Regions from separate parts of the Cronobacter sakazakii genome, predicted to be linked through region 4. Evidence: predicted binding sites of a transcription regulator. Region 4 holds the regulator's gene; each other region holds the start of a gene.

Region 1 (7,856 bases), 2.1 Mb from region 4:
TCACCCGACAAGTAGCGCGCCCGCGTTCTGTCCGCCGTTTTCCTCCTGCGTTATTACCTCCGTCACCTGATCCAGCGTTCCGATTTGCACATCCCCGGTACGATTACGCTTGCTTCGGTCTATCAACAGCAGCGATTGCGCCGCCCGGCGCAGCAGCAGCGTTTTGTACTCCGCGTTCCACGAGCGCGCGTCCCAGATGGTGCCCGCTTCATCAATCCCCTGGCATGAGAAAAGAAACAGATCGATATCAATATGCTTCAATAACGCAGGCAGCGACGGGTTTTCATAACAGGCGGCCTGACGATGCAGGATGCCGCCGGTGCTGATAAGCGTTATCTGCTCGCGTCTGGCGACCTCCTGCCCTACCCGCACGCTGTTGGTGAAAATGGTGAGCGGGATATCCGGCAACTGCCGCGCCAGATACCAGCAGGTGGTGCTGGCATCGAGCGCCACCACCATTCCGGCGTCGAGCCAGTTTAGCGCATTACGCGCGATATCCATCTTATGCGCATGGTGGCTTTTCATGCGCGCCTGGAACGGATCGTCATGGCTTTGCACATCACGCCGCAGTGCCCGCGCCCGCCCGTGGCTGCGCAGAATTTTCCCGGCGCGCTGCAGCTCGCTCAGATCGCGCCGGATGGTCTCCTGACTTACAGCAAGGCGGTGCGCCAGCGCCTGGGTGCTCAGCGCCTCATGCGCCCACAAGAGCCTGATAATCTTCTGCTGACGCTCATTTTTCATCCTGCTGCTCCGTCGGTGAATGGCCTGGATTGCACGCTGTTCATTATTGCAGCAGGCACACGGAAAGGAGAACCGGGCCGCGCCGGAAATACAGAAAATCCTGATAATTTCCGCCAACGCAGCATGAGGCACTACCCTTAGAGGACGCTTTGATAACGAGGAGGAACTTATGGCGAACGACCAGAACAAGATCCAGGACCCGACGACCCAGTACTTCACCGGGGAATATCCAAAGCAGAAACAGCCTGCGCCGGGCATTCAGGCCAAAATGGAGCCGGTGCCGGACTGCGGTGAGAAAAGCTACAAGGGAAGTGGTCGCCTTCAGGATCGTAAGGCACTGGTGACAGGGGGCGATTCCGGTATTGGTCGCGCTGCCGCCATTGCTTACGCGCGAGAAGGCGCGGACGTGGTGCTGAACTACCTCCCGGAGGAGCAGCAGGACGCCGAAGAAGTGAAGGCGCTGATTGAAGAGGCGGGCCGCAAAGCGGTGCTGATCCCAGGCGATCTGACCGACGAGAAATTCGCCCGCGATCTGGTGCATCGCGCCATTAAAGAGCTGGGCGGGCTGGATATTCTGGCGCTGGTGGCCGGTAAGCAGACCGCCGTTGAGGATATCGCGAATCTCACCAGCGAGCAGTTCCAGAAGACCTATGCGACTAACGTGTTCGCGCTGTTCTGGATAACCCAGGAGGCGCTGCCGCACCTGAAACCGGGTGCCAGCATTATCACCACGTCATCCATTCAGGCGTATCAGCCAAGCCCGCACCTGCTGGATTACGCGTCCACGAAGGCCGCTATCCTCAACTACAGCCGCGGGCTTGCCAAACAGGTGGCGGAAAAAGGCATTCGCGTGAATATCGTGGCCCCAGGCCCTATCTGGACGCCGCTGCAAATCTGCGGTGGTCAGCCGCAGGAGAAAATCCCGCAGTTCGGCCAGCAGACGCCGCTTAAGCGCGCAGGCCAGCCGGCGGAACTGGCGCCGATTTATGTCTATCTGGCAAGCCAGGAATCGAGCTATGTCACCGCCGAGGTTCACGGTGTCACCGGCGGCGAGCACCTGAGTTAATCTCTTTCAGATGGGATAATAAAAAAGCGCGGCTTATGCCGCGCTTTTTCTTTGGCTGAAGGCGTAAGCGTTACTTCGCTTTCGTCACTTCCTGTCCGACCAGGCCGATTTTCAGATAGCCCGCCTGATGCAGCGTGTCCATCACGTTCATCATGGTTTCGTAGTCGACGGTTTTATCCGCGCGGAAGAAAATCGTGGTGTCTTTCTTGCCGCCGGTCTGGGCGTCGAGCGCGCTAATCATCGAATCACGCGTCACCGGATCGTTGCCGATAAACATCGTTTTATCCGCCTTCACCGACAGATAGACCGGTTTTTCCGGGCGCGGCTGCGGCTCGCTGGACGCGGCCGGCAGGTTCACCTTCACATCGACCGTCGCAAGCGGTGCCGCCACCATAAAGATAATCAGCAGCACCAGCATTACGTCGATAAACGGCGTGACGTTAATTTCGTGCATTTCGCCGTTATCATCGAGATTTTCGTTAAAACGCATCGCCATAGGATTAACCTACACGCAGTTTCTGAGCGGTACGCACCGGCTGCGCCTGGGCGCTGGCTTCAAGATCCAGATCGCGGCTTTGCAGCAGCAGTACCTGGGCTGCCACATCGCCAAGCGTGGCTTTATAGCTGCCGATAGTGCGCGCGAAGATGTTATAGATAACCACCGCCGGAATAGCGGCGACAAGACCAATGGCCGTCGCGAGCAGCGCTTCAGCGATACCCGGTGCCACCACCGCGAGGTTGGTGGTTTGCGACTGCGCGATGCCGATAAAGCTGTTCATGATGCCCCACACGGTGCCGAACAGACCCACAAACGGCGAAATCGCGCCGATGGTCGCGAGATAACCGTTGCCGCGCCCCATGTGACGCCCTGCCGCCGCCACGCGACGCTCAAGACGAAAACCGGTGCGCTCTTTAATGCCTTCGTTATCTTCGCTGCCCGCCGAGAGTTCACGCTCATTCTGTGCTTCTTCAATAAGGCGCGCGCTCAGGCTTTTCGGGCCGAAACGTTCGGCCATTTCACGCGCGTCGTCCAGCGTGCGGGCACCAGCCAGCTCCTGCTGTTCGCGCTTAAGGCGGCGTTTGTGGCCAGACAGCTCAACGCTTTTACTGAAGAAAATCGCCCAGGTCACGACGGACGCCAGAATGAGGCCAATCATGACGATTTTCACCACGATGTCGGCATGCTGATACATGCCCCAGACGGAAAGATCCGTCTGCATCAAATTATTTCCCACTGTGCATCTCCAGGACGAAAGTCACAAAACTGCTCACAATGATATCAAAATGACATCGAATTGATAGTAGTTCTCATTAGTATTTGCATGGTGCGCCAGCGCGAAATTTTTTTCTTTGCGCTCAGACAGGAAAGGCGTTCAGATGACGTTTTTTCATCTTTGACGCCAGAATAAAAACAGCGCGAGGCGATGGCGATTTTCCGTGGTAACGTAGATTTAGACATCCAGACGTTCAGACAAGGGAAAGCCATGACCGACAAACACATTGAGACGGCGCTGGTGCAGGCCGGGCGCGCAAAACGTTACACGCAAGGCTCGGTAAACAGCGTGATTCAGCGTGCCTCATCGCTGGTGTTTGACAGCGTGGCCGCGAAAAAACAGGCCACCGCCGGGCGCGCGCAGGGCGAACTGTTTTACGGGCGACGCGGCACGCTGACGCATTTTTCGCTTCAGGAGGCGATGTGCGAGCTGGAAGGCGGCGCGGGTTGCGCGCTGTTTCCGTGCGGCGCGGCGGCGGTCGCCAACACGATTCTGGCGTTTGTCGAACAGGGCGATCATGTGCTGGTGACCAACAGCGCGTATGAGCCGACCCAGGATTTCTGCGCTAAAATTCTCACGAAATTCGGCGTCACCACCACCTGGTTCGACCCGCTGGCGGGCGATGGCATCGCAAAGCACCTTCAGCCGAACACCAAAGTGGTGTTTCTGGAATCGCCCGGCTCCATCACGATGGAAGTTCACGACGTGCCCGCGATTGTCGCGGCGGTACGCCGCGTCGCGCCGGATGCCATCATCATGATGGACAACACCTGGTCGGCGGGCATTCTTTTTAAGGCGCTCGATTTCGGCGTCGATATCTCGATTCAGGCAGGCACCAAATATCTGGTCGGGCATTCGGACGCGATGATAGGCACGGCGGTTGCCAACGCCCGCTGCTGGGATACGCTTCGCGAAAACGCTTATCTGATGGGCCAGATGGCGGATGCCGATTCCGCGTATGTCACCAGCCGCGGCCTGCGTACGCTGGCGGTGCGCCTGCGCCAGCATCATGAAAGCGGCCTGCGCGTGGCGCAGTGGCTGGCGGCGCACCCACAGGTGGCGCGCGTCAATCACCCGGCGCTGCCGGGCAGCAAAGGCCATGAATTCTGGAAGCGCGATTTCAGCGGGGCCAGCGGCCTCTTCTCTTTTATTCTCGACAAACGCCTTAGCGACGCAGAGCTCGCGCATTATCTCGATAATTTCGCGCATTTCAGCATGGCCTATTCGTGGGGCGGCTATGAATCGCTTATCCTCGCCAACCAGCCGGAAGAGCTTGCAGCGATCCGTCCGGCGGGCGGCGTGGACTTCACCGGCACGCTGGTGCGCCTGCATATCGGGCTCGAAAACGTTGAAGATTTAATCGCCGATCTCGACGCGGCCTTCCGTCGTATCGCCTGAAGTGAAAAAAAACCGCGTTATCCCAGGAAAAGAGAGGGTTTGTTGAACCTGTAGTGCAGATGTAACGGCCCATTTAGAGGTACAATAAGGCAATTCCGCTGTTCCACAGGATCTCCCATGGCTGTTATCCAGGATATTATCGCTGCGCTCTGGCATCACGATTTTGCCGCGCTGGCGGACCCGCACATTGTCGGCGTGGTCTGGTGTGTGATGTTTGCCACGCTGTTTTTAGAAAATGGTCTGCTGCCGGCGTCGTTTCTGCCGGGCGATAGCCTGCTGCTGCTGGCGGGTGCGATGATAGCGCAGGGCGTCATGGATTTTGTGCCGACGCTTGTGATCCTCACGAGTGCTGCCAGCCTCGGCTGCTGGCTGAGCTACGTCCAGGGAAGATGGCTCGGCAATACGCGTATTGTGCGCGGCTGGCTCGCGCAGCTACCGGCGAAATACCATCACCGCGCCACCTGCATGTTCGATCGCCACGGCCTGCTGGCGCTGCTGACCGGCCGTTTCCTGGCGTTTGTGCGCACACTGTTGCCGACGATGGCAGGCATCTCCGGGCTCTCTAACCGTCGCTTCCAGATCTTCAACTGGCTGAGCGCCGTGATTTGGGTCGGCGTGGTGACCGGCTTTGGCTATGCGCTCAGCATGATCCCGTTTGTGAAACGCCATGAAGATCAGGTGATGACGTTCCTGATGATCCTGCCCATCGCGCTGCTGGTTATCGGCCTGCTTGGCGCGTTGCTGGTCGTATTAAAGAAAAAAACGCAGTAAGTCTTTCCGGGCGGAGCGCAGGCTCCGCTCACGACAGCGCGCGCAGGCGCGCGGCATCCTCTCCCGGCGTCACCCCGAAATAGCGTTTAAATTCACGGCTGAACTGCGACGCGCTCTCATACCCCACCTGCATCGCCGCTGCGCTGGCCTTCATCCCGTTATGCGCCATCAGCAGCCGTGCTTTCTGCAACCGCCAGGTTTTCAGGTATTGCAGCGGCGAGGTGCTGGTCACCGCTTTGAAATTATGGTGAAACGCCGAGACGCTCATGTTGGCTTCCGCCGCCAGTTGCTCGACCGTCAGGCTTTCGGCGTAGCGGGTTTCGATGCGCCTTATCGCGCGGCTTATCAGACTGAAATGCGTCTGGCGGCTTACCAGCGCCATCAGCGCCCCGCCGCCCGGACCTTTCAGCACGTGATAGAGAATTTCACGCACGATCTGTTTGCCAAGAATGCGCGCATCCAGCGGCTGCTCTAACACCTCCAGCAACCGCTCGACGGCGCAGAGAATGTCATCGGTCAGTACGCCGGAATTAATCCCGCACGAGCACGGCGCGGGCCGGAAATGGTCATCCTCGCCAATCTCCATCACCAGCGCCTGAAGCTGGAGCACATCAATATTAATGCGAATGCCCGCGAGCGGTTCTTCCGCAGTGGCGAAGGTTTCGCACTCAAACGGCAGCGGCACCGTCAGCAGCAGATATTCACGCGGATCGTAACGGAAAACCTTATCGTTGAGATAACCCGTTTTATGGCCGGAAAAGAGAAATATGATGCCAGGCTGATAAATTACCGGCGTGCGCGCGCCGGGCGTCGTGCCGTAGAGCAGGCGTATCTCCGGCGGCAAAAAAGTCAGCGTTTTTTCTTTCTCTTTTAAGCGCTTAATTTCTTCTGTGATATTCCTACATATTGCATCGCGATTCATTAACAGCGACTCCAGACAGCCCTTTTAACCGGCGTTCAGTGTGCGCAAAAAATCCGATTTCCTCCAGAAGTAAAGAGAAATGGGCAAGAGAAAGGCAGGAATGAGCATTGAGGCTGTGCGTCACCGCGCCGAGAATAGACGTCAATGGTTCATGCCTGATGCATGACGTTTATTTCAGAAGGAGTTTTCGATGAACAACTTTAACCTCCATAACCCGACCCATATCGCCTTTGGTAAAGGCGCCATCAGCGAACTGCGCGCGCTCATTCCGGCAGACAGCCGCGTGCTGGTGACTTACGGCGGCGGCAGCGTCAAAAAAACCGGCGTGCTCGATCAGGTCTACAGCGCCCTGAACGGCCTTGACGTGCTGGAGTTCGGCGGTATCGAACCCAACCCGTCTTACGAGACGCTGATGAACGCCGTTGAGCTGGTGCGTAAAGAAAAAGTGACATTTTTACTCGCCGTCGGCGGCGGTTCTGTTCTTGATGGCACGAAATTCATCGCGGCCGCCGCGCACTATCCGTCCTCGCGCGATCCGTGGCATATCCTGGAAACCGGCGGTAGCGAAATCACCAGCGCCATCCCGATGGGCTCTGTCCTGACGCTGCCAGCAACCGGCTCAGAATCCAACAAAGGCGCGGTGGTTTCGCGTCGCGCCACCGGTGACAAACAGGCGTTCCACTCCGCGCATGTTCAGCCGCGTTTCGCCATTCTCGACCCGGTTTACACTTACACCCTGCCGCCGCGCCAGGTGGCGAACGGCGTAGTGGACGCTTTTGTTCACACCGTCGAGCAATACGTCACGTATCCGGTGAACGCTAAAATTCAGGACCGCTTCGCGGAAGGCATTCTGCTGACGCTTATCGAAGAAGGCCCGAAAGCGCTGAAAGAGCCGGAAAATTACGACGTGCGCGCCAACCTGATGTGGGCCGCGACTCAGGCGCTGAACGGGCTTATCGGCGCGGGCGTGCCGCAGGACTGGGCAACACATATGCTCGGCCATGAACTGACCGCGATGCACGGCCTGGATCACGCCCAGACGCTGGCGGTCGTGCTGCCAGCGCTCTGGAACGAGAAGCGCAATGAGAAGCGCGCCAAACTGCTGCAATATGCTGAGCGCGTCTGGAATATCACCGAAGGCAGCGATGATGAGCGCATCGACGCCGCGATTGCCACCACCCGCCGCTTCTTCGAAACCATGGGCACGCCAACCCGCCTGAGCGATTACGGTCTGGATAGCAGCTCCATTCCGGCACTGCTGGCGAAGCTTGAAGAGCACGGCCTCACCGCGCTTGGCGAACATAAAGATATTACGCTTGACGTCAGCCGCCGCATTTACGAAGCCGCCCGCTAAGCTTTTTACCCGCGAGCTTTCGTTTTTGGCTATTTCGACCAGACTTAACTCACTGACTTGCGCCGGGGCAGCTTGCCCCGGTGTGTTAGCTCAAAAGGAGGAAATATGGCAAATCCAGGCGTAATTAAGCTGCATGACGGCAACCTGATGCCCCAGCTCGGCCTCGGCGTATGGCAGGCGACTAACGAAGATGTTGTCACCGCGATTCACAAAGCGCTGGAGGTGGGCTACCGCTCCATCGACACCGCCGCGGCCTATAAGAATGAACAAGGCGTGGGCGACGCGCTGAAAAGCGCGGGCGTTGCGCGCGATGAGTTATTCATCACCACC
Region 2 (7,856 bases), 2.0 Mb from region 4:
CCGATTTCGCCGCTCGCCATCTGCCAGTGGTTCGCAAGCGCCGGATAGAGCACGCGCACCGCGCTCGCCATCGTCAGCAGCGCGCCGATCAGCGCCACGCCGCCCACCACCGGGCTTGCCGCGAGAAAGCGCAGCCCGTCGGCCAGCGCGCGCAGCGGATGCTGGCGCTGCATCTGCGGCGCAGGCAACGCCGGAAGGGTCAGCAGCGGCAGGAGCGTAAGAAACGTGCCGAGCGCCGCCAGCGCGTAGTTCCAGGCCACACCGCCCCAGGCGAGCAGCATCCCGCCGAGCAGCGGCGAAATCACCGACCCCAGACGCACCGTCAGCATGGTAATCGCCCCCGCCTGCATCAGGTTTTCACGCCCGACGATAGCGGGCGTCGCCGCCAGCAGCGCCGTCACGCCGATTGCTCCGAAAAACCCGTCCCACAGCCCGAGCGCGTAAATCGCAATAACCGACGGCGCAGGCAGCATGGCGTTGACCCAGAGCCCGATAAACCCGAGGCCGCAGGTGGAGCGCGCCAGCAGAATGAGCGTTTTGCGCTCGTAGCGGTCGGCCAGTACGCCGCCCGTCATCAGCCCGATAAACATCGCCGCCCCCGTAAGCGTGACCGCAAGCCCCACCTGAAAAGGCGAGCCGGTGAGCGTCTGGATCTGTACCGGCACCGCCACGCCAAGCAGACCAAGACCGAGAATGGAGATAAAGCGCGCCAGGAAGACGGCGCGGTAAGCGGGATGAGTTTTCAGTAACGAGAGGTTGAGCAACAGCGAATGTCGGTTCATTACAGGGCCTTAACGCGAATTTTCCTTGCCGGATAACGGGACGGCCATGCTAACATAGCCAGATAAGAGTGATAATAACTATCATTATCGATTCCAGGATGTGCGTTATGTCGGCCTCGCGCCTTTCCTCCAGGATGGTTGTCCTGTTGTGTCTCTTGTTATTGCTGCTGTTGATGGCCGCCCTCAGCCTGCGGGTGGGCGCCAAATCCCTGCCCTTCTCTCTTGTGATGGACGCGCTCACCGGCACCTGCCGCGAGGCGGACTGCACTATCGTGCTCGACGCACGCCTGCCGCGCACCCTTGCGGGGATTGTCGCCGGGCTGTCGCTCGGGCTTGCCGGCGCGCTGATGCAAACGCTGACCCGCAACCCGCTCGCCGACCCCGGCCTGTTAGGCGTGAACGCCGGTGCCAGCTTCGCCATTGTGCTGGGCGCGGCGCTGTGGGGCGTGAACGATCCGCTGCCTGTTCTCGCGCTGGCGCTGTGCGGCGCGCTGGCCGCCACGCTCATCGTGGCGTTTACCGGCAGCGCGGGCGGCGGACAGCTTAGCCCGGTGCGCCTGACGCTCGCGGGCGTGGCGCTGGCCGCGGTGCTGGAAGGGCTTTCCGGCGGTATCGCGCTCTTAAACCCGACGGTGTATGACCAGTTGCGCTTCTGGCAGGCGGGCTCGCTTGATATCCGCACGCTGACGACGCTTAAAGCCATCGCGCCGCTCGTGCTCACGGGCGCGGTTATCGCGCTGCTGCTGGGGCGCGCCCTGAACAGTCTCAGTATGGGAGCCGACACGGCGACGGCGCTCGGCAGCCGCGTGGCGCGCACGCAGGTGCTAGGGCTTGTCGCCATTACGCTTCTGTGCGCCAGCGCCACCGCCGTGGTCGGCCCCATCGCCTTTATCGGCCTGATGATGCCGCACCTGGCGCGCTGGCTGGTGGGCGCGGATCACCGCTGGTCGCTGCCGGTGACGCTGCTCGCCACGCCGTCGCTGCTGCTGCTCGCGGATATCATTGGCAGGCTGATAGTGCCGGGCGAGCTGAGGGTCTCAGTGGTCAGCGCGTTTATTGGCGCGCCCGCGCTCATTTATCTGGTGCGCCAGCGGCGCGGCGGAGGCGCGTTATGAGATCCGTTCCCCCTCGTTTAGGGCTCTTTTGCCTACTGACGCTGAGCCTGTGCACAGGTCTCGGCCTCTGGGCGTTGACGCAGGGCGCGGTGACGCTTGAGGCCCGCCAGGTGCTGGACGCGCTGACCGGCCACGCGCCGCGCAATGTTTCGCTTATCGTCACCGAATGGCGGCTGCCGCGCGTGGCGATGGCGCTGCTGCTGGGTGCCGCGCTCGGCGTGAGCGGCGCGATTTTCCAGTCGCTGATGCGCAACCCTTTAGGCAGCCCGGATGTGATGGGCTTCAACACCGGCGCGTGGAGCGGCGTGCTGGTGGCGATGGTGCTGGCGGGCCAGCATCAATCCGCTATCGCGTTCGCCGCCATCGCGGGCGGCACGCTGACGGCGTTTGTCGTCTGGCTGCTCGCCTGGCGCAACGGCATCGACACTTTCCGGCTGATTATTATCGGCATTGGGGTGCGGGCGATGCTGGTGGCGTTCAATACCTGGCTGCTGCTGCAGGCGTCGCTTGAGACGGCGCTGTCCGCGGGCCTGTGGAACGCCGGTTCGCTGAACGGCATTACCTGGGGGAAAACGCTGCCCGCCTCCCCGCTGCTTGTGCTGGCGCTGCTGGCGAGCGCGCTGCTGGTGCGCCGGATGCGGCTGCTGGAGATGGGCGACGACAGCGCCTGCGCGCTGGGGGTGGCGGTGGAACGCTCCCGCCTGTTGCTGATGCTGACCGGCGTCGTGCTGACCGCAGGCGCGACGGCGATGGCCGGGCCGATTTCCTTTGTGGCGCTGGTGGCCCCGCATGTCGCGCGTCGCTTAAGCGGCACCGCGCGCTTTGGGCTGACGCAGGCGGCGCTGTGCGGCGCGCTGCTGCTGCTGGCCGCTGACCTGTGCGCTCAGTATCTGTTCACGCCTTATCAGCTGCCGGTGGGCACCGTCACTGTCTGCCTCGGCGGCATTTATCTCATCGCCTTGTTGATACAGGAGTCACGCAGGAAATGACTATGACTTCACGCTTAACCGGCGAAGCGCTGACGCTGGGCTACGGCGATTTTCGCGTCGCCGACGGGCTGAACGTGGCGATCCCCGATGGCAAATTTACCGCGATTATCGGCCCGAACGGCTGTGGCAAATCGACGCTGCTGCGCACGCTGAGCCGCCTGATGAAGCCGCTCGGCGGGCAGGTGCGCCTCGATGGCGAGGCTATTCAGCACTTCGCCACTAAAGAGGTGGCGCGGCGCATTGGCCTGCTCGCGCAGAACGCCAGCGCGCCGGGGGATATCACCGTTGCGGAGCTGGTGGCGCGTGGGCGTTATCCGCATCAGCCTTTGTTTACCCGCTGGCGCGACGAGGACGAGCGCGCGGTGCAAAAAGCCATGGCGGCGACCGGCGTGACCGCGCTTGCCGACCAGAGCGTCGATACGCTCTCCGGCGGCCAGCGCCAGCGCGCCTGGATTGCGATGGTGCTGGCGCAGGAGACCTCAATTCTGCTGCTCGACGAGCCAACCACCTGGCTTGATATCAGCCATCAGATCGATCTGCTGGAACTGCTCTGCACGCTTAACCGCGAGCAGGGGTATACGCTTGCCGCGGTGCTGCACGATTTGAACCAGGCGTGCCGCTACGCGAATCATCTGATTGCGTTGCGGGACGGGAAGATTATCGCCGAGGGCGCGCCGTCAGAGATTGTGGACGCGGCGCTTATCGAGGCAATTTACGGGTTACGATGCATGATTATTGAGGATCCGGTGGCGGGTACGCCGCTGGTGGTGCCGCTCGGGCGGCGGTGAGCGTGGGTGAATGGCGGGTGCGGCTGGAAAAATGGTGGGTGCGCTTCGCTTACCCACCCTACAAACCACGAACAACCGCTTTCCCTTGTAGGGCGGGTAAGCCTGCGCACCCGCCGGGTTAATGTCAGGTGGGTGCGCTTCGCTTACCCACCCTACAAAACCACGAATAACCACTTTGCCGTGTAGGGCGGGTAAGCCTGCGCACCCGCCGTTAACCAATTACAGCGGGTTGGTTTGCGCTTCGACCACCGCCAGCGCCACCATATTCACGATACGGCGAACCGAGGCGATCGGCGTCAACACATGTACCGGTTTCGCCACACCCATCAGCACCGGCCCCACGGTCACGCCCTCGGAGCTTGATACGCGCAGCAGGTTATAGCTGATACGCGCCGCTTCCACGTTCGGCATAATCAGGATGTTGGCCGAGCCTTTCAGCGGGCTGTCCGGCATACGATCGTTGCGGATGCTCTCTACCAGCGCCGCGTCGCCGTGCATCTCGCCGTCGATCATCAGATCCGGGGCGCGCTCACGCACCAGCTGTAGCGTTTCGCGCATTTTGCTGGCGGCAGGCGAATCGGAAGAGCCAAAGTTGGAATGCGACAACAACGCCACTTTTGGTTCGATCCCGAAACGACGCACCGTTTCCGCCGCCATGACGGTGATCTCCGCCAGCTGTTCCGGCGTCGGATCGTCGTTCACGTAGGTATCGGCGATAAACGTATTGCCGCTCGGCAGCAGCAGCGCGTTCATCGCACCTGCGGCTTTCACGCCGTCGCGATAACCGAAAATTTGCTGAACCACGCTGAAATGCTCATGATAATCGCCGATCGTACCGCAAATCATCGCGTCGGCTTCGCCGCGATGCACCATGATAGCGCCAATCACCGTGCTGTTGCCAATCACTGCGCGCTGCGCCTGCTCCTGCGTGATGCCACGGCGCTTCATAATGCTGTAATACTCGTTCCAGTACTCCTTAAAGCGCGGGTCCGACTCGTTATTCACGATCTCGAAATCTTTGCCCGCCTCGATTTGCAGACCGAGTTTTTTCAGGCGCATCTCGATAACGCCAGGACGGCCCACCAGCACCGGCTTCGCCAGCCCAAGCGTAATGAGCTCCTGAGTGGCGTGCAGCACGCGCGGCTCTTCGCCTTCGGTAAGCACCACGCGCTTCGGATCTTTGCGCGCCTGGTTGAAGACCGGCTTCATGAACAGGTTGGTTTTGTAGACAAATTCGGTGAGTTTGTCTTTATAAGCGTCGAAATCCTCAATCGGACGGGTCGCCACGCCGGAATCCATCGCCGCTTTCGCTACCGCAGGCGCGATAGTCACAATTAAGCGCGGATCGAACGGTTTCGGAATGATGTAATCCGGCCCGAACGACAGCTCCTGATCTTCATACGCGGAGGCCACCACTTCGCTCTGCTCGGCGTGTGCCAGTTCAGCGATGGCGTGGACCGCCGCAAGCTTCATCTCTTCGTTGATGGCGGTCGCGCCGACATCCAGCGCGCCACGGAAGATAAACGGGAAGCAGAGGACGTTGTTCACCTGGTTCGGGAAATCTGAACGGCCTGTGCAGATGATCGCATCCGGACGCACCGTTTTGGCGAGCGGCGGCATGATTTCCGGCTCCGGGTTGGCGAGCGCCAGGATGAGCGGCGAATCCGCCATCTTTTTGACCATCTCCTGGGTCATGACTTTCGGGCCGGAGCAGCCAAGGAAGATATCCGCGCCCTCAATCACGTCGCCCAGCGTGCGCTTACCGTTGTCGTCAATCGCATAAGCGGCTTTGGTTTCCGCCATGTTCTCTTCACGGCCTTTGTAGATAACGCCTTTGGAGTCGCACACCACGATGTTGTGCTTCTGCATGCCAAGCGCCACCAGCAGATTCATACAGGCGATGGCGGACGCGCCCGCACCGGAAACCACGAGGCGCACGTCGGAAATGTTTTTCTGCACCACGCGCAGGCCGTTTAACACCGCGGCGGTACAGATGATGGCGGTGCCGTGCTGATCGTCATGGAACACCGGAATATTCATGCGCTCGCGCAGCTTCTGCTCGATATAAAAACACTCCGGCGCTTTGATATCTTCCAGGTTGATGCCGCCGAAGGTCGGCTCCAGCGCCGCCACCACATCGATGACTTTATCGGGATCGTGTTCGTCGATTTCGATATCAAACACATCGATACCGGCGAATTTCTTAAACAGAACGCCCTTGCCTTCCATCACCGGTTTACCGGCCAGCGCGCCGATATTGCCAAGCCCCAGCACCGCGGTGCCGTTGGAGATAACCGCCACGAGGTTGCCGCGCGCGGTGTATTTATGGGCGGCCAGCGGGTCGGCGGCGATTTCCAGACAGGGCGCGGCTACGCCTGGCGAATAGGCCAGCGCCAGATCGCGCTGAGTGGCCAGCGGTTTGGTCGGAGAAACCTGAATTTTGCCTGGGACAGGGAATTCGTGAAAATCGAGGGCGCTCTGTTTTAGTTGCTCATCCATTTTACTGATCCTTTTTCTTCTGCAGGGTATGAAGCGGCGTGTCGCACGCTCGTTTAACCAGGCCGTCAGTATCGCCCGTTAGCGGCGGCTAAACTTTGAAGACCGCCAAACTCTGAGTCATGCAACCCTTTGATGTTATCAATTTATAGCAGCGATGTTGCCGGTTCGGGAAAGCATTGCTATGCGCGTCTGCTATGCTTTTTTGTTATGTCCCTGATGAGATCCCGGCGGGCGACACTGACAGCGCCCCATAAAATCTTTGCTTTTCAAGGAGTAGCAAAATGAACCAACTCGATGGCATTAAACAATTCACAACGGTAGTCGCCGACAGCGGCGATATTGAATCCATTCGTAACTATCAGCCTCAGGACGCGACCACCAACCCTTCCCTGCTGCTGAAGGCCGCAAGCCTTGAGCATTACCAGCATCTGTTCACCGATGCGCTGGAATACGGCAAAAAACGCGGCAGCACGCAAAAAGAGCAGGTCGCGGAAGCGAGTGACAAACTGGCCGTCAATGTGGGTGCGGAAATTCTGAAAAGTATTCCAGGACGCGTCTCAACCGAAGTGGACGCGCGTCTGTCGTTCGACAAAGAAAAAAGCATCGCCAAAGCGCGTCGCCTGGTGGAGCTGTACCAGGAACAGGGCATCGATAAATCGCGCATTCTGATTAAGCTCGCTTCCACCTGGGAAGGCATTCGCGCCGCAGAAGAACTGGAAAAAGAAGGCATTCACTGCAACCTGACACTGCTGTTCTCCTTTGCCCAGGCGCGCGCCTGCGCCGAAGCGGGGGTGTATCTCATCTCCCCGTTCGTGGGCCGTATCTATGACTGGTACAACACCCGCAAACCGATGGACCCGTATGTGGTTGATGAAGATCCCGGCGTGAAGTCGGTGCGTAACATCTACGACTACTACAAGCAGCATAACTACCAGACCATCGTGATGGGCGCGAGCTTCCGCCGTACCGAGCAGATCCTGGCGCTGGCGGGCTGCGACCGTCTGACCATCTCCCCTAACCTGCTGAAAGAGTTGCAGGAGAGCGATGCGCCGGTGGCGCGTAAGCTTATTCCGGCCTCCCAGGGCTTTAACCGTCCGCAGCCGATGACCGAAGCGGAATTCCGCTGGGAGCATAACCAGGACGCGATGGCGGTCGAAAAACTGGCCGAAGGCATTCGCCAGTTCGCTGTCGACCAGCGTTCACTTGAAGATCTGCTTGCCGCCAAACTTTAACTTTTGCCATGGAGAGAAACATGTCTCGTCAGCTTTTAGCCAACGCCATCCGTGCGCTGAGCATGGATGCGGTTCAGAAAGCCAAATCCGGTCACCCCGGCGCGCCGATGGGGATGGCAGATATCGCCGAAGTGCTGTGGAACGATTTCCTCAAACACAACCCGACAAACCCGACGTGGTATGACCGCGACCGCTTTATTCTTTCCAACGGCCACGCCTCGATGCTGCTCTACAGCCTGCTGCATCTGTCGGGCTACGACCTGCCGATGGAAGAGCTAAAAAACTTCCGCCAGCTGCACTCCAAAACGCCGGGCCACCCGGAAATCGGCTATACGCCGGGCGTGGAAACCACCACCGGGCCGCTCGGTCAGGGGCTCGCGAATGCCGTGGGTCTGGCGATTGCCGAGAAAACGCTCGCGGCGCAGTTCAACCGCCCGGGCCATGAAATCGT
Region 3 (7,856 bases), 2.0 Mb from region 4:
TGAGCGGCGTGAGTTCGCTGATCCAGTATCAGCTCATCCAGACCCGCACGCCGGATCACATGCTCGGGCGCATCAACGGGCTGTGGACGGCGCAAAACGTGACGGGCGACGCCATCGGTGCGGCGGCGCTCGGCGGCATGGGCGCGTGGCTGTCGCCCGTGAGCGCAGCGAGCGTGGGCGGGATGGGGCTTGCGATTATTACCCTTGCGCTGGCACTGCTGCTGGCGGAACTGCGCTGTCTACGCCAGCCGCCGCCGGAACCCGCGCCGCATTAAAAAAGGGGCCAGTCGGCCCCGTTTTTTATTGTTTGAACAACGCTTCAAGCCGTTTCAGCAACAGGCTGGCGCTGTAGTAATCGAGCCGGAAAGTCTCGGTGCCAAGCGCGTAAACGCGTTTATTTTTCACCGCCGACAGGTGCGCGAGCAACGGGTCGCGCATCAGTGCCGCCGCGTCTTTATCATCAGCCGCGAACAAAAACAGCGTCTCGCCGTTCAGCCCCGCCGCCAGATTTTCCCCGCCGAGCTGAATAATGTCGTGGCGTTTGCCCATGCTGGTGAGGCCGTGCGCGGCGGGCGGCGGCGCGAACGTAAAGCCGAGCTGGCCGAGCAGTTTCCCCTGCGCCGATTCGGCGGTCCAGAGATTCGCGCCGTGCGCGGCAGGGTTATAAACCAGCGCGCTCACGGGCTGCGGCGGCAGCGTCATCTGCGCTTTTGCCTGCGCAAGCTGCTGATCAAACTGCGCGATGCGTTCGGCGGCCTGCTTCTCATGGCCTGTTATCTCGCCAAGCTGCGTTAACAGTGCCTGCCAGCTTTTGTCGTCGTAATTGATGATTAATGTCGGCGCGATAGCGGAAAACTGTTCATACAACGCCTGCGCGGAATCGCCGCCGGTCGCGCTCACCAGTATCAGATCCGGCATCTGCGCGGCGACGGCTTCAGCGTTTGGCTCGCCGATGTACAGCCGCTCAACATGACGCGCTTTGGCGATATCACCCCACTGGCGCAAAAAACCCTGGTCGTCAGCGACGCGGTTGCCGGGCGACGTCGCGCCGCTTGCCACCACCGGAGCATCAATCGCCAGCAGCGAACCGGTTAGCGTGACGCTGGTGGAGACGATGCGCTGCGGCGCTTTTTCAAGCGTATGTACGCCGCGGCTGTCGGTCACCTGACGCGGCCACGACGCCGCCTGTGAGACTGAGGATATTCCTAAAACCAGCAGGCTGGCGACGAATGCGGCGCGCAGAGCGGAAGTGAACGTCACGGCAACAATTCCTGTACGATGAGTTAATAATGCTTCTCATTTTCATCATTTGCCGACAGGATGCAAGCGCCACTGTCGCCTTCACTTCACCCCCATGGTTGACAACCCCGTCATTTCGCCTTAGGTTACGCCTCCAAATACAAATGATAACAATTATCAGTTCACTTTTTGGTACAGGAGGAGCGCATGGATACGTCACTGGCCGGGGAACGCTGCGACGCTGCCGCAACCCTTTCATCTGACAGCTTTTTCTTCATGTCGCCTTATCGCAGCTTTACCACGCGCGGCTGTTTTAGGCGGCTGGAGACGCCCGCGGCCGACGGCGCAGCGCGTCACGGCGTGTTTCAGACCGCGTTGCGTAACGCGTTCGACAGCGCCCGCAGGCAGGGCATTGCGCGCCCCATGATCGTTGGCGCTATCCCGTTCGATACCCGCAAACCCACTGCGCTGTTTATTCCTGAAAGTTACAGTGACACCGCGCGCGGCGGTTATTCGCTTATCGACAACAGCGCCGCGCCGCGAGTGATGAGCCGTGAGGCGCTCCCGGATGAAGAGACGTTTATGGCGATGGTGGCGCGCGCCGCCGCGCTGACCGCGACGCCTGCGGTCAGCAAAATCGTGCTCTCCCGCCTTATCGACATTACCACCGAACAGGCTCCGGACAGCCTCGCGCTGCTGGCGCGTCTGGTGGCGCAAAACCCCGCGAGTTTTAACTTTCACGTGCCGCTGCCGGACGGCGGCGCGCTGCTCGGCGCAAGCCCGGAACTGCTGCTGCGCAAAGATGGCAATACGTTCAGCTCGCTGCCGCTGGCGGGCTCCGCGCGCCGCCATGCCGACGCGGCGCAGGATAAAAGCGCAGGCCAGGCGCTGCTCTGTTCGGCCAAAGATCGCCATGAACATGAACTTGTGACGCAGGCAATGCGCGACGTACTCGCGCCGCGCAGCCAGCGCCTTGCGATGCCGGGCGCGCCGGAGCTGATTACCACGCCGACGCTCTGGCATCTCGCGACGCCTGTGGAGGGCGAAACGCGCTTTGCGGATGACAACGCGCTGTCGCTCGCCTGTCTGCTGCACCCGACGCCCGCGCTGAGCGGTTATCCGCACGAGGCGGCGAAAGCGTATATCGCTGAGCTGGAGCCGTTCGAGCGCGAACTGTTCGGCGGGATCGTCGGCTGGTGCGATGCCGACGGCAACGGCGAGTGGGCGGTGACTATCCGCTGCGCGCGTTTGCGGGAAAACCAGGTGCGGCTGTTTGCGGGCGCGGGCATTGTTCCGGCGTCCGATCCGGCCTCGGAGTGGCGCGAAACCGGCGTCAAGCTCTCCACCATGCTCCACGTTTTAGGTCTTCACTGAGGTTTTACGCATGACGATCCCTTACACCCGCTGGCCGGATGAACTTGCCGCGCGCTACCGCGCCCGCGGCTACTGGCTTGACCTGCCGCTCACCGATATTCTGAGCCGCCACGCGCAGAGTGCCGCGACGGCGCTTATCGACGGCGAGCGCCGCTACAGCTACCGCGAGCTGGACGCGGCAGCTACACGTCTTGCGGGCGCGCTGGCGTGTCGCGGGCTTCAGCGCGGCGATACCGCGCTGGTGCAGCTTGGCAATGTGGCGGAGTTTTACATCGTGTTCTTCGCGCTGCTGAAAATCGGCGTAGCGCCGGTTAACGCGCTGTTCAGTCATCAACGCACCGAGCTTGACGCTTACGCGCGCCAGATTGCCCCCGCGCTGCTGATTGCCGACCGCGAGCACGCGCTCTTTAGCGACGACGCGTATATCACGGCGCTGAAAGCGCAGTGTTCGTCGCTGCGGGTAACGCTTCTGCGTGGCGACGGGCTGGAGGCGCTCATTTCAGCGCCGACGACGGATTTCATTCCCACGCCGTCCGCTGCCGATGAAGTGGCGTTTTTCCAGCTTTCTGGCGGCAGTACCGGCACACCGAAGCTCATCCCGCGCACGCACAACGACTACTACTACAGCATTCGCCGCAGCGTGGAGATTTGCGAATTCAGCCGCGAAACGCGCTACCTCTGCGCGCTGCCCGCGGCGCACAACTACCCGCTAAGCTCCCCCGGCGCGCTCGGCGTCTTCTTCGCCGAAGGTTGCGTGGTGCTGGCGCGCGACCCGAGCGCGACGCTCTGCTTCCCGTTGATTGAGGCGCACCAGATTAACGTCACCGCGCTGGTGCCGCCCGCCGTCAGCCTCTGGCTGCAGGCCATTCAGGAGTGGGGCGATAACCGCCAGCTGGCATCGCTGAAACTCTTGCAGGTCGGCGGCGCGCGGCTTTCCGACACGCTCGCTGCGCGCATTCCGGCGGAAATCGGCTGCCAGCTTCAGCAGGTGTTCGGCATGGCCGAAGGGCTGGTGAATTACACCCGCCTGGACGACCCGGACGAGCGCATCTTCACCACCCAGGGCCGCCCGATGAGCCCGGACGATGAAGTCTGGGTAGCCGATGAAAACGGCAATCCGCTGCCGCGCGGTGAAACGGGACGGCTGATGACGCGCGGCCCGTACACCTTCCGCGGTTACTACAACAGTCCTGAACACAACGCCAGCGCCTTTGATGAGAACGGCTTTTACTGCTCCGGCGATCTGGTGGCCATTGATGAGCAGGGCTACATCACCGTTCAGGGGCGCGAGAAAGATCAGATCAACCGCGGGGGCGAGAAGATCGCCGCGGAAGAGATCGAGAACCTGCTGCTCGGCCACGAGGCCATTGTGCATGCGGGGCTGGTCTCGATGGAAGACAGCCTGCTTGGCGAAAAAAGCTGCGCGTATATCGTCATCACCCGCCCGATCAAGGCGGTGGAGATCCGCCGTTTTTTACGCGAGCTGGGCGTCGCCGATTTCAAACTGCCGGATCGCGTGGAGCGCGTCGATGAACTGCCGCTTACGCCGGTCGGCAAAGTAGATAAAAAACAATTGCGTCTGTGGCTGGCCGCGCGTCAGCCCGTCTCTGAGTAAGGAAAGAAGATGGCTATCCCAAAACTGAACGCCTATACGCTGCCCACGGCGGCGGATCTCCCGCAAAATAAAGTGAGCTGGGCGCTGGAGCCGCCGCGCGCCGCGCTGCTCATTCATGATATGCAGGAGTATTTCCTTAACTTCTGGGGCGAAAACTGCCCGATGATCGAGCATGTGGTGGCGAATATCGCCGCGCTGCGAGCGTACTGCAAGGCACAGGGCATTCCGGTTTATTACACCGCGCAGCCCAATAACCAGAGCGACGCCGATCGCGCGCTGCTGAACGACATGTGGGGGCCGGGGCTGAATAGCCATCCGGAGAAGCAAAAGGTGGTTGCGGCGCTGGCACCGGATGCCGACGACACCGTGCTGGTGAAATGGCGCTACAGCGCGTTTCACCGCTCGCCGCTTGAGCACGCGCTGAAAGAGACGGGCCGCGATCAGCTCATTATCTGTGGGGTGTATGCGCACATCGGCTGCATGATCACCGCCACCGACGCGTTTATGCGTGATATTCAACCGTTTATGGTGGCCGACGCGCTGGCGGATTTCAGCCGGGATGAGCACCTGATGGCGCTTAATTACGTCGCGGGCCGAGCCGGGCGCGTGGTCATGACCGCCGATCTGCTGCCTGCCAGTGAGCCGGACGCGCCGGGCAGCAAAGCGGCGCTGCGTGCGCTGGTGCTGCCGCTGCTGGATGAGTCCGACGAGCCGGAAGATGACGAAAACCTGATCGACTACGGTCTCGACTCGGTGCGCATGATGGCGCTGGCGGCGCGCTGGCGCAAAGTGCATGGCGATATCGACTTCGTGATGCTCGCGAAAAACCCGACCATCGATGCCTGGTGGGCGCTGCTAAGCCGGGAGCCGCAGGCATGACGCTCGATTTCCAGGGGAAAAACGTCTGGGTGACCGGAGCGGGCAAGGGCATTGGCTACACCACCGCGCTGGCGTTTGCCGCGGCGGGCGCGAACGTGACTGGTTTTGATCTCGCGTTTCCACTGGCTGATTATCCGTTCGCCTGTGAAACGCTGGATGTGGCAGACGCCGCGGCGGTGGCGGGCGTTTGCGAGCGGTTGCTCGGCAATAACCCGCGCCTTGACGTGCTGGTGAACGCCGCGGGCATTCTGCGCATGGGCGCGACGGATGAACTCGCTCCCGACGACTGGCAGCAGACGTTCGCGGTAAACGTGGGCGGCGCGTTTAACTTCTTTCAGCAGACGATGGCGCAGTTTCGCACGCAGAAGGGCGGGGCTATTGTGACCGTTGCTTCCGACGCCGCCCACACGCCGCGCATCGGGATGTCGGCGTATGGCGCATCAAAAGCGGCGCTTAAAAGCCTGGCGCTGACCGTGGGGCTGGAGCTGGCCTCCTTTGGCGTGCGCGCAAATCTGGTGTCGCCGGGTTCGACCGACACTGATATGCAGCGCACGCTCTGGAAAAGCGACGATGCCGAACAGCAGCGCATTCGCGGTTTCGCGGAGCAATTTAAGCTCGGCATTCCGCTCGGCAAGATTGCGCAGCCGCAGGAAGTGGCGAACACCATCCTGTTTCTCGCCTCGGATCTTGCGAGCCACATTACGCTGCAGGATATCGTCATCGACGGCGGCTCAACGCTTGGAGCATAGATGATCTGGAAACGACACATGACGCTTGAGGCGCTGAACGCGACCAGTACTGGCACGCTGGTGGAAAATCTCGGGATTGTTTATACCCGTCTGGGCGACGATCTGCTGGAGGCGACGATGCCGGTCGATACCCGCACGCATCAGCCGTTCGGTCTCCTGCACGGTGGCGCCTCCGCGGCGCTTGCCGAAACGCTCGGCTCGATGGCCAGTTATCTGACCACCCGCGACGGGCAGTGCGTGGTGGGCACCGAAATCAGCGCGTCTCATCATCGCGCGGTGTCGCAGGGCCAGGTGCGCGGCGTCTGCCAGCCGCTGCATCTGGGGCGGCAGAGCCAGTGCTGGGAAATCGTGATTTATGACGAACAGGGGCGGCGCTGCTGCACCAGCCGGTTAAGCACGGCGATTCTGGGATAGATTTTTTGTGTGGTGGGTGCGCCTTCACATCTGGCGGGTGCGCTTCGCTTACCCGCCCTACAAAAGCCCGGTTCACAAAGGATGTAGGGTGGGTAAGCGAAGCGCACCCACCATTGCAGAAGGCGATGGTCTGTATCGTGATGAGCGGCGAATATATACGCTCGGTGAACGGTTCCGTTCGCCGACACGCTGTCTTTCTCTGCCGCCTTTCCTCACGCGAACGTGTTAAGGGGGCTCGCCGCCGCCCCCTTAACAATCCCGGCTCGCGGCCAAAGGGCAGCCGCCGGGAAACCCCCACGTATCGGCGTGCAATTTCGGAAATCTTGTTTTCGTAGGGCGGGTAAGCGAAGCGCACCCGCCATCATCACGTGATCCCGCTAGCAGACTCACGTAAATCCCTGACGCCATCCCGCGTTTCTCGGGTGGCTAAGTTGTTAAATTCATTTTGGTGATATAGAAACAAAATGTAACACCTGTGTTTCACTCACTGTTTCACTGAATGGATAACTATTATGACGAACTCAGGGAAATACCTTATCTGGGCAGCGCTCTCTGTCGTGGGCGCGTTTGCGCTGGGCTATATCGCGCTTAACCGCGGCGAACAGATCAACGCGCTCTGGATCGTGGTTGCTGCTGTCTGTATCTATCTCATCGCTTACCGTTTTTATGGTCTGTATATCGCGAAAAAGGTGCTGGCCGTCGACCCGACGCGCATGACGCCTGCGGTGCGCCATAACGACGGGCTCGATTATGTACCCACCGATAAAAAAGTGCTGTTCGGTCACCATTTTGCGGCGATTGCCGGTGCCGGGCCGCTGGTTGGGCCGGTGCTGGCGGCGCAGATGGGGTATCTGCCGGGCATGATCTGGATCCTCGCAGGCGTTGTGCTGGCAGGGGCGGTGCAGGATTTCATGGTGCTGTTTGTCTCCACCCGCCGTGACGGGCGCTCGCTCGGCGAACTGGTGAAAGAGGAGATGGGCAACACGGCGGGCGTCATCGCGCTCGTCGCCTGCTTTATGATTATGATAATCATCCTGGCGGTGCTGGCGATGATTGTGGTGAAAGCGCTGACCCACAGCCCGTGGGGCACTTACACCGTCGCCTTTACCATTCCGCTCGCGCTCTTTATGGGCATCTATATTCGTTATCTGCGGCCAGGACGCATCGGCGAAGTGTCGGTCATCGGCCTTGTGATGCTGGTTTTTGCGATTGTTTCCGGCGGGTGGGTGGCAGAGAGCCCGACCTGGGCGCCGTGGTTTGATTTCACCGGCGTGCAATTGACCTGGATGCTGGTGGGCTACGGTTTTGTCGCGGCGGTTCTGCCGGTCTGGCTGCTGCTGGCACCGCGCGATTATCTCTCCACCTTCCTGAAAATCGGCACTATTGTTGGCCTCGCCATCGGCATTTTGATCATGCGCCCGACGCTGACGATGCCCGCGATGACCAAATTTATCGACGGCACTGGCCCGGTCTGGACCGGTAACCTGTTCCCGTTCCTGTTTATCACGATAGCCTGTGGCGCGGTGTCGGGCTTTCATGCGCTTATCGCCTCCGGCACCACGCCGAAAATGCTCGCCAATGAAAAT
Region 4 (7,856 bases):
GCTGACTGGGCGTCATGTAATAAAGCCGTCATCACGCTTACCAACCCGGGCGACGCGGTGACCGACAAAAACTGGACTATCTGGTTTCACAGCATTCGCCAGATCCTCAATGTCGATAACGATGAGTTTAAAGTGACCCACGTGATGGGCGATCTCCACAAGCTTGAACCGACGGATAAATTTACCGGCTTCCCGGCGAAATCGTCGGTGGAGATCCCGATTATCAATGAGTACTGGCAACTCTTTATCACCGACGTGCTACCGCGTTGGTATGTCACGGCGGATGACGGCGCGCCGAAGGTTATCGCCAGTACCGATACCGAAACGCTGACGGATTTTGTCAGCCCGCTGAACGATCAGTGGAAGCGCACGCCGGATGATAAAAATATCCTGATGACCGCCGAAGCGCGGTTTGATAAAAACAGCGATGTCAAAACACTGAACGCAGAGCGCCTGCGCGGGCAGATCGTGCCCACGCCGCGGCACGTCAAAGTACACGGGCAAAATGTTTCTCTCGAAAAAGGCGTTCAGCTCGATATTGCCGCGCTGGAGAAACCCGCACAGGAGGCGATTTTCGCCCGTTTCGCGCTGCTCGGTATAAAAACTGATGCAGGCTACCCGGTACGCACAGCCATTGCCAGCCACGCCTTTAGTGGTAAAGAGGCGGTATCCGGCGCATATCAGCTGCATATCGGGCCAAAAGAGACGACGATTACCGGCTATGACCGCGCGGGCGTCTTTTACGGGCTGCAATCGCTGCTGTCGCTGATCCCGGCTGAGGGCGCGAAGCAAATCGCCACGCTCGATGCGCAGGACGCGCCGCGTTTTGATTATCGCGGCATTCAACTCGATGTGGGACGCAACTTCCACACCAAAGCCGCTGTGCTGCGCCTGCTTGACCAGATGGCGGCCTATAAGCTCAATAAATTCCACTTTCATTTGAGCGATGACGAAGGCTGGCGTATTGAAATACCGGGCTTGCCGGAACTGACCGATGTAGGGGCGAAGCGCTGTCACGATCTCAGCGAAAAAACCTGCCTGCTGCCGCAGCTCGGCTCCGGGCCAGATACGAACAACAACGGCAGCGGCTACTTCACCCGCGCGGATTATATTGAGATTGTGAAATATGCCGCCGCGCGCCAGATAGAAGTGATCCCGGAAATCGACATGCCCGCACATGCCCGCGCGGCGGTGATTGCGATGGAAGCGCGCTACGACAGGCTGCAGAAAGCGGGTAAAACCGAAGAGGCAAACCAGTATCGCCTGCTCGACCCGAAAGATACGTCCGTCACCACTGGCGTGCAGTACTACAACCGCACCGGCTATCTCAATCCGTGCCTCGACTCCTCGCGCCGCTTTGTCGATAAAGTGATTGGCGAGATCCAGCAGATGCATAAAGAGGCCGGACAGCCGCTCACCACCTGGCATTTTGGCGGCGATGAGGCGAAAAATATCTATCTCGGCGCGGGTTATACGGATAAAGCGAAACCGGAGGCCGGGAAGGGGATTATCGATCAGAGCCGTCAGGACAAGCCCTGGGCGCGCTCGCCGGTGTGTCAGAAAATGGTGCAGGACGGTGTCGTCGCTGATGTCGAGCACCTCTCCAGCTATTTTGGCGTGGAAGTGAGCAAACTAGTCAAAGCGCACGGCATCGACACTATGCAGGCGTGGCAGGACGGGCTTAAGGACGCGAAAGACGCGAGCGCTTTCGCCACCTCGCACGTTAACGTCAACTTCTGGGATACGCTCTACTGGGGAGGCTTTGATACAGCGAACGACTGGGCGAATAAAGGTTTCCGCGTGGTGGTTTCTAACCCCGATTACGTCTACCTCGATTTCCCGAATGAAGTGAATCCGGCGGAGAGCGGCTATTACTGGGGCACACGCTTTAGCGACGAACGTAAGATTTTCAGCTTCGCGCCGGATAACCTCCCGCAAAACGCCGAGACATCCGTCGATCGCGACGGCAACGCGTTCAGCGCTAAGTCGGACAAACCCTGGCCAGGCGCGTATGGACTCTCGGCGCAGCTCTGGAGCGAAGTGGTGCGCACCGATAAACAAATGGAGTACATGATGTACCCGCGTCTGTTAGCTGTAGCTGAACGCGCCTGGCATCGCGCGGCCTGGGAGCAGGATTATCAGGCTGGTCGCGAATATAAAGGCGGCGAAACCCATCAGGTGGATGTAAAAGCGCTGCATGATGACTGGACGCGCTTTGCGAACCTGGCGGGCAGCCGTGAGCTGCCGAAGCTTGAAAAAGCGGGCGTGCAATTCCGCCTGCCGGTGCCGGGCGCGCGCATTCACGACGGCGTGTTGCAGATGAACGTCAGTCTGCCAGGTGTCGCGATGGAATACTCCACTGATGGCGGCGCGCACTGGCAGCGCTACGACGATGCGAAGCCGCCACGCGTGACGGGTGCCGTACAGGTACGAAGCGTCAGCAGCGACGGTAAACGTTACAGCCGTGTGGATAACGTACAGCCCTAACGCAATAAAAAGCCAGCCTCCGGGCTGGCTTTCTTATGAACGGGCGCGCGCTCTACAGCGATTCAGGCAGATGGTGAACCGCAACCAGTTTGCCTTTGCTTATCTCAATATTTTTCGCACCGCGCAACTGAGAAAGGGTTTTCATCACCATGCTGCGGGAAAGATTGGTTTTTTTAACGATATAGTCGGCCACGTTAATCCGGTTACGCATGAACTCATCCATTGTCGCGAGACAATCGATATTCGCTTTAATCATGCTGTAGCTGTTTCTTCCCATCATAATTTCTTCGCGATAGCAAAGCATATTAATAAACCATGAGGACAAAATAAGCAGATGTAACTGGCAGTGATTTTTCTCAATTTCCTGAATGAAATAATCAAAAGGAATTAACTGGTAATGGCATTCGGAATCAGCCTGTAATTTGGCGAATTGAGTTTTGCCTAAATTCCTCGCCAGTCCCAGCACAGAGGGTGCGCTGCTTTTTTCCAGCAACAGCCTGTCACTCTGGCGCATCAGAGAGAACTGACCGCCACGAATGATGCAGATCTCCCCGTCCCGAAGCGGGATCAGCGTATTTTTCTCTGCACGAGACCAGTTGCCGTAGCTATTAAAAATATCCGCAATACGGTAAATCTCAGCAAGCGGTTTAGGGGGTAAGACCATGTTGGTTACCTTAATAAAATAAAATTAAATCGTTGCTGTATCTTAATGGATGCTTTTTTATGGCTGCAATAAGGGGCAGAGAACAGAAAAGGAAAAACAGGGATAATCTCATCTCTAACCGATTGAGTGATAAAGATATTTATCTTTTCTGAATTTCGATTTAAAAAAATATATGTGGTTTAATTAAGCATTGTGCGCTGTATTAAAACACTCCAGTTTTCAAATTTTATCTAAAAAAATACATCTATATTTTTGTTAAAGGGGGTTCAGGCAATAAAAAGGCCGACAAATGTCGGCCTGGGATAATGCAGTATAGCGAGCGTTATTTCCCGCCAGCCTCGTGGGCGTGTTCATTTTCGCGGCAGTCGCCATCGGCGCAGTGACCGTACAGATAGAGGCTGTGGTTGGTCAGGCGGATGCCGTGGCGCGTGGCGATTTCACGCTGACGCGCTTCAATAGAATCATCACTGAATTCGATCACTTTGCCGCAATCGAGGCAAATCAGGTGATCGTGATGATGCTGTTGCGTCAGCTCGAAAACGGATTTACCGCCTTCAAAGTTGTGACGAGTGACGATGCCGGCATCGTCGAACTGGTTAAGTACGCGATAGACCGTGGCAAGGCCAATCTCTTCACCCATGTCAATCAGACGCTTATAGAGGTCTTCCGCACTGACATGATGATTGACCGGTTCCTGCAGCACTTCGAGGATTTTTAATCGAGGAAGCGTGACTTTCAGGCCGGCCTTCTTTAATGCGGTATTGTTGTCAGTCATGCGGAATCTGTCCTGTTGCTTAACGACTCGCTCCGGAAGGGAGCGATACATCGGATACGCCGAAGATGAATGCGTCTCATTATAGAACTGACATGCCTAAATGAAAACCGCAAGCGTCCGGCAAAAAAGAGCTTAAAAATCGTGGGCCAGCCAGCGTTTTTCACGTGGAGAGCCTGATAATTAAGAAAGCCATTGTACAGCGTAGTGAGGGAAAGTTAAAAATTTGTAGCAATTATTTTCATTGCTTTTATCTATCAAACGGCGCGGAACGGTGCCCGCGCCGCTTATCATCAGGCGTTGATGATTTCCTGCAGATGCAGCTCTTCGGACACCTGTTTGACCCATTTTTCAACGCGTTCGGCGGTCAGCTCCGGCTGGCGATCTTCGTCAATCGCGAGACCAACGAAGTGGTCGTCATCAGCGAGGCCTTTAGAAGCTTCAAAGTGGTAACCTTCGGTCGGCCAGTGGCCAACAATGGTCGCACCGCGCGGCTCGATGATGTCGCGAATGGTGCCCAGCGCGTCGCAGAAATATTCTGCGTAATCTTCCTGGTCGCCGCAGCCGAAAAGCGCCACCAGCTTGCCGTTAAAGTCAATTTCTTCGAGCGTCGGGAAGAAGTCGTCCCAGTCGCACTGCGCTTCGCCGTAGTACCAGGTCGGGATGCCAAGCAGAAGAATATCGAATGCTTCCAGATCCTCTTTGCTGCTTTTAGCAATGTCATGCACTTCAGCAACGTCAGTCCCGAGCTGTTTCTGGATAATTTTTGCGATATTTTCGGTATTGCCGGTGTCGCTGCCGAAAAAGATGCCTACGATTGCCATAAGAAGAATAACCTCTTGAATCTAAATGTGATGGTGCTGGCATAACGCCCACAGATAGGGCAATCATAGCAGAACAGAAGAAGGTGCGGAAACGCTATCAGGCACCGGGTGCACTCTCTGCTACATTGCCCGGTCCTTTTGGGTAAAATTCAGACCAGACCTTACTCCTGCAAGGCTTTCAGCTGCGCGAGCAGCATCGCTTCTATCAGCTCGCTGCGGCTGATATTGCGCGCCTGCGCGAGATGGTTCAGCGCGTCTACCGCGTCGGCGTTCAGCTTCAGCTCCACGCGCTTAAGCCCGCGAACTTTGTCACGCTTAAGCTGGTTGCGCTTATTGATGCGCAGCTGTTCGTCGCGCGACAGCGGATTGGTTTTCGGTCTGCCCGGACGGCGTTCATCCGCGAAGAGATCGAGCGTTGTGCGGTCCGTTTGTTCTTTTGCCATGGTATGAGTATAGACAGGGGAAACAGGCTGCCGTGGCGGAGCCCGGCGGTATTTCAGCGCGCCATCATACATCAGGGAGCGAAGCGCGCCAACGCATCCGGCGCGCGACGGCGCCGGTCGGTCTGTTTTTAATCAGTTTCCAGAAAACGACGAATCGCGCGCAGCACCGCCTGCGGTTTTTCGGCATGCACCCAGTGGCCTGCGCCCGCAATCACATGCGCGCGGGCTTTGGGGAACTGTGAGAGCAGCGCCTCGCGGTGCGCTTCTTCCACATAAGGCGACGCGCCGCCGCGAATAAACAGCGCCGGGCCGTGCCAGGCAGGCACCGTTTCCCAGCCGACGATATGCGAATACTGGCTCCACAGCACCGACACATTAAAGCGCCACTCGCCATCGACAAACGATTTCAGCAGAAACTGCACCACGCCTTCCTCGCGGATATGCTGGCGCATAATCTCCGCCGCCTGCTGGCGTGAGGTAACGCCCGCGTCGCTCACCGCGTTCACCGCATTGAATATTTCATCGTGACGGCGCACCTGATAATCCACAGGCGCTATATCAATCGCCACCAGCTTTTCAATGCGATCTGGCGCAAGCGCGGTCACCGCCATTGCCGCTTTGCCGCCCATTGAATGACCGATAAGAATCACCTTATTCAGCCCCTGCGCATCCAGCGTTTCGAGAATATCCTGCGCCATCGCCGGATAATCCATCGTCTCGCTGCGCCCGGAAAGCCCGTGGTTTCGCAAATCAACCTGCACAACGTCATGATCGTCCACCAGATCGCGAGCCAGCACGCCCAGGTTATCCAGGCTGCCAAACAGCCCGTGAATTAACACAATCGGTGTATTTTGAGTCGGTTGTTGCGCAGATTGCGTGCGGATATTTAATTTCATGGCAAAGTTCTTTTTTGGCGACTGACAGGTTAGGTTATCATGTTGACCATTCTGCCGCCCGGCTGCAAGGTTCCAGTTAATTCCGACTTTTGCGGCCTTCCTGGTTTGACGCTATCCGCTGTTGGGTTTTAACTTTATACTCCCAACGACTTGTATTCAGAAAAGATATCGCACTGGATTAAGATGAAAACGATTGAAGTTGATGACGAGCTGTATCGCTACATTGCCAGCCACACCCTGCATATTGGCGAAAGCGCGTCCGACATTTTACGGCGCATGTTGAAATTTTCCGCCTCCTCGCCATTAGCCGCTACACCCGCCAAAGCAGAGACTCCCGCCACTGTTGCGCCCGCCGCTGAGCCTGAAAAGCCAGTGAACTCGGCGCGCGACCGCGTGCGAGCCATGCGTGAACTGCTGTTATCGGATGAATACGCCGAACAAAAACGCGCGGTCAATCGTTTTATGCTGGTGCTGTCTACACTCTATTCACTGGATGCAAACGCATTTGCCGAAGCGACCGAGTCGTTACACGGCCGTACCCGCGTCTATTTCGCCGGTGACGAGCAAACGCTGCTGCAAAGTGGCAACCAGACGAAACCCCGCCACGTGCCGGGCACACCGTACTGGGTGATTACGAATACGAATACAGGCCGCAAATGCAGCATGATTGAACACATCATGCAGACCATGCAGTTCCCGGCGGAATTGATTGAGAAGGTTTGCGGCACCATTTAACTCTTGCGTCAGAAGGACCAGGCCATGGCAGTCAATAACCGTGCGGGACAGCCTGCACAACAGAGTGATTTAATCAACGTCGCCCAGCTCACCGCGCAGTACTACGTGCTGAAGCCGGAAGTGGGTAATGCGGAACACGCGGTCAAGTTCGGTACGTCCGGCCACCGTGGGAGCGCCGCGCGCCACAGCTTTAACGAGCCGCACATTCTGGCGATAGCCCAGGCGATCGCCGAAGAGCGTACGAAAAACGGCATCACCGGGCCGTGCTATGTCGGTAAAGATACGCACGCGCTCTCCGAGCCTGCGATTATCTCCGTGCTGGAAGTGCTGGCCGCCAACGGCGTCGATATCATCGTGCAGGAGAACAACGGTTATACGCCGACGCCTGCGGTTTCGAATGCCATTCTTGAGCATAACAAACGCGGCGGCGCGCAGGCCGATGGCATCGTCATCACCCCGTCGCACAACCCACCGGACGACGGCGGCATCAAATACAACCCGCCTAACGGCGGCCCGGCAGACACCAACGTCACCAAAGTGGTCGAAAACCGCGCTAACGAACTGCTGGCGAACGGCCTGAAAGAGGTGAAACGCATCTCTCTGGACGAGGCCTGGGCGAGCGGCCGCATTCAGGAAAAAGACCTGGTGCAGCCGTTTATCGAGGGGCTTGCAGAAATCGTTGATATGGCCGCTATCCAGAAAGCGGGCCTGAAGCTTGGCGTTGATCCGCTCGGCGGCTCCGGTATCGAATACTGGAAGCGCATCGCGGAGCACTACAAGCTCAATCTCACCATCGTTAACGATCAGGTGGATCAGACTTTCCGCTTTATGCACCTCGATAAAGACGGCGCAATCCGCATGGACTGCTCCTCGGAATCGGCGATGGCCGGTCTGCTGGCGCTGCGTGATAAGTTCGACCTGGCGTTCGCGAACGACCCGGACTACGACCGTCACGGTATCGTCACGCCTGCGGGCCTGATGAACCCGAACCACTATCTGGCGGTGGCGATCAACTACCTGTTCCAGCATCGTCCG

Evidence for each region. The regulator Fur, encoded in region 4, represses iron uptake genes when iron is present. The targets are predictions, from matches to a motif close to ATAATAATGAGAACNACTATCAA.
Region 1: exbB (tol-pal system-associated acyl-CoA thioesterase) is a predicted target of Fur. The motif match lies at 3,103-3,125, and genes of this name have one in related genera.
Region 2: fepD (Fe(3+)-siderophore ABC transporter permease) is a predicted target of Fur. The motif match lies at 845-867, and genes of this name have one in related genera.
Region 3: fepB (Fe2+-enterobactin ABC transporter substrate-binding protein) is a predicted target of Fur. The motif match lies at 1,398-1,420, and genes of this name have one in related genera.

What each region holds. Positions count from the first base shown of each region.
Region 1 is NZ_CP011047.1:1,630,972-1,638,827, reverse strand. It holds gene CSK29544_RS07700 (hypothetical protein) at 1-15, shown strand, start outside; gene fucR (L-fucose operon activator) at 1-741, opposite strand; gene CSK29544_RS07690 (SDR family oxidoreductase) at 911-1,807, shown strand; gene exbD (TonB system transport protein ExbD) at 1,878-2,303, opposite strand; gene exbB (tol-pal system-associated acyl-CoA thioesterase) at 2,308-3,042, opposite strand; gene metC (cystathionine beta-lyase) at 3,292-4,479, shown strand; gene yghB (DedA family general envelope maintenance protein YghB) at 4,597-5,250, shown strand; gene CSK29544_RS07665 (AraC family transcriptional regulator) at 5,279-6,172, opposite strand; gene yqhD (alcohol dehydrogenase) at 6,363-7,526, shown strand; gene dkgA (2,5-didehydrogluconate reductase DkgA) at 7,632-7,856, shown strand, end outside.
Region 2 is NZ_CP011047.1:2,115,689-2,123,544, reverse strand. It holds gene entS (enterobactin transporter EntS) at 1-782, opposite strand, end outside; gene fepD (Fe(3+)-siderophore ABC transporter permease) at 890-1,897, shown strand; gene fepG (iron-enterobactin ABC transporter permease) at 1,894-2,886, shown strand; gene fepC (iron-enterobactin ABC transporter ATP-binding protein) at 2,883-3,674, shown strand; gene maeB (NADP-dependent oxaloacetate-decarboxylating malate dehydrogenase) at 3,894-6,173, opposite strand; gene tal (transaldolase) at 6,455-7,405, shown strand; gene tkt (transketolase) at 7,426-7,856, shown strand, end outside.
Region 3 is NZ_CP011047.1:2,123,733-2,131,588, forward strand. It holds gene entS (enterobactin transporter EntS) at 1-275, shown strand, start outside; gene fepB (Fe2+-enterobactin ABC transporter substrate-binding protein) at 301-1,260, opposite strand; gene entC (isochorismate synthase EntC) at 1,447-2,613, shown strand; gene CSK29544_RS09970 ((2,3-dihydroxybenzoyl)adenylate synthase) at 2,624-4,228, shown strand; gene CSK29544_RS09975 (isochorismatase) at 4,238-5,107, shown strand; gene entA (2,3-dihydro-2,3-dihydroxybenzoate dehydrogenase EntA) at 5,104-5,856, shown strand; gene entH (proofreading thioesterase EntH) at 5,857-6,270, shown strand; gene cstA (pyruvate/proton symporter CstA) at 6,783-7,856, shown strand, end outside.
Region 4 is NZ_CP011047.1:4,080,133-4,087,988, reverse strand. It holds gene CSK29544_RS19400 (beta-N-acetylhexosaminidase) at 1-2,487, shown strand, start outside; gene CSK29544_RS19395 (helix-turn-helix domain-containing protein) at 2,540-3,151, opposite strand; gene fur (ferric iron uptake transcriptional regulator) at 3,474-3,926, opposite strand; gene fldA (flavodoxin FldA) at 4,217-4,747, opposite strand; gene ybfE (LexA regulated protein) at 4,909-5,190, opposite strand; gene ybfF (esterase) at 5,319-6,086, opposite strand; gene seqA (replication initiation negative regulator SeqA) at 6,270-6,821, shown strand; gene pgm (phosphoglucomutase (alpha-D-glucose-1,6-bisphosphate-dependent)) at 6,846-7,856, shown strand, end outside.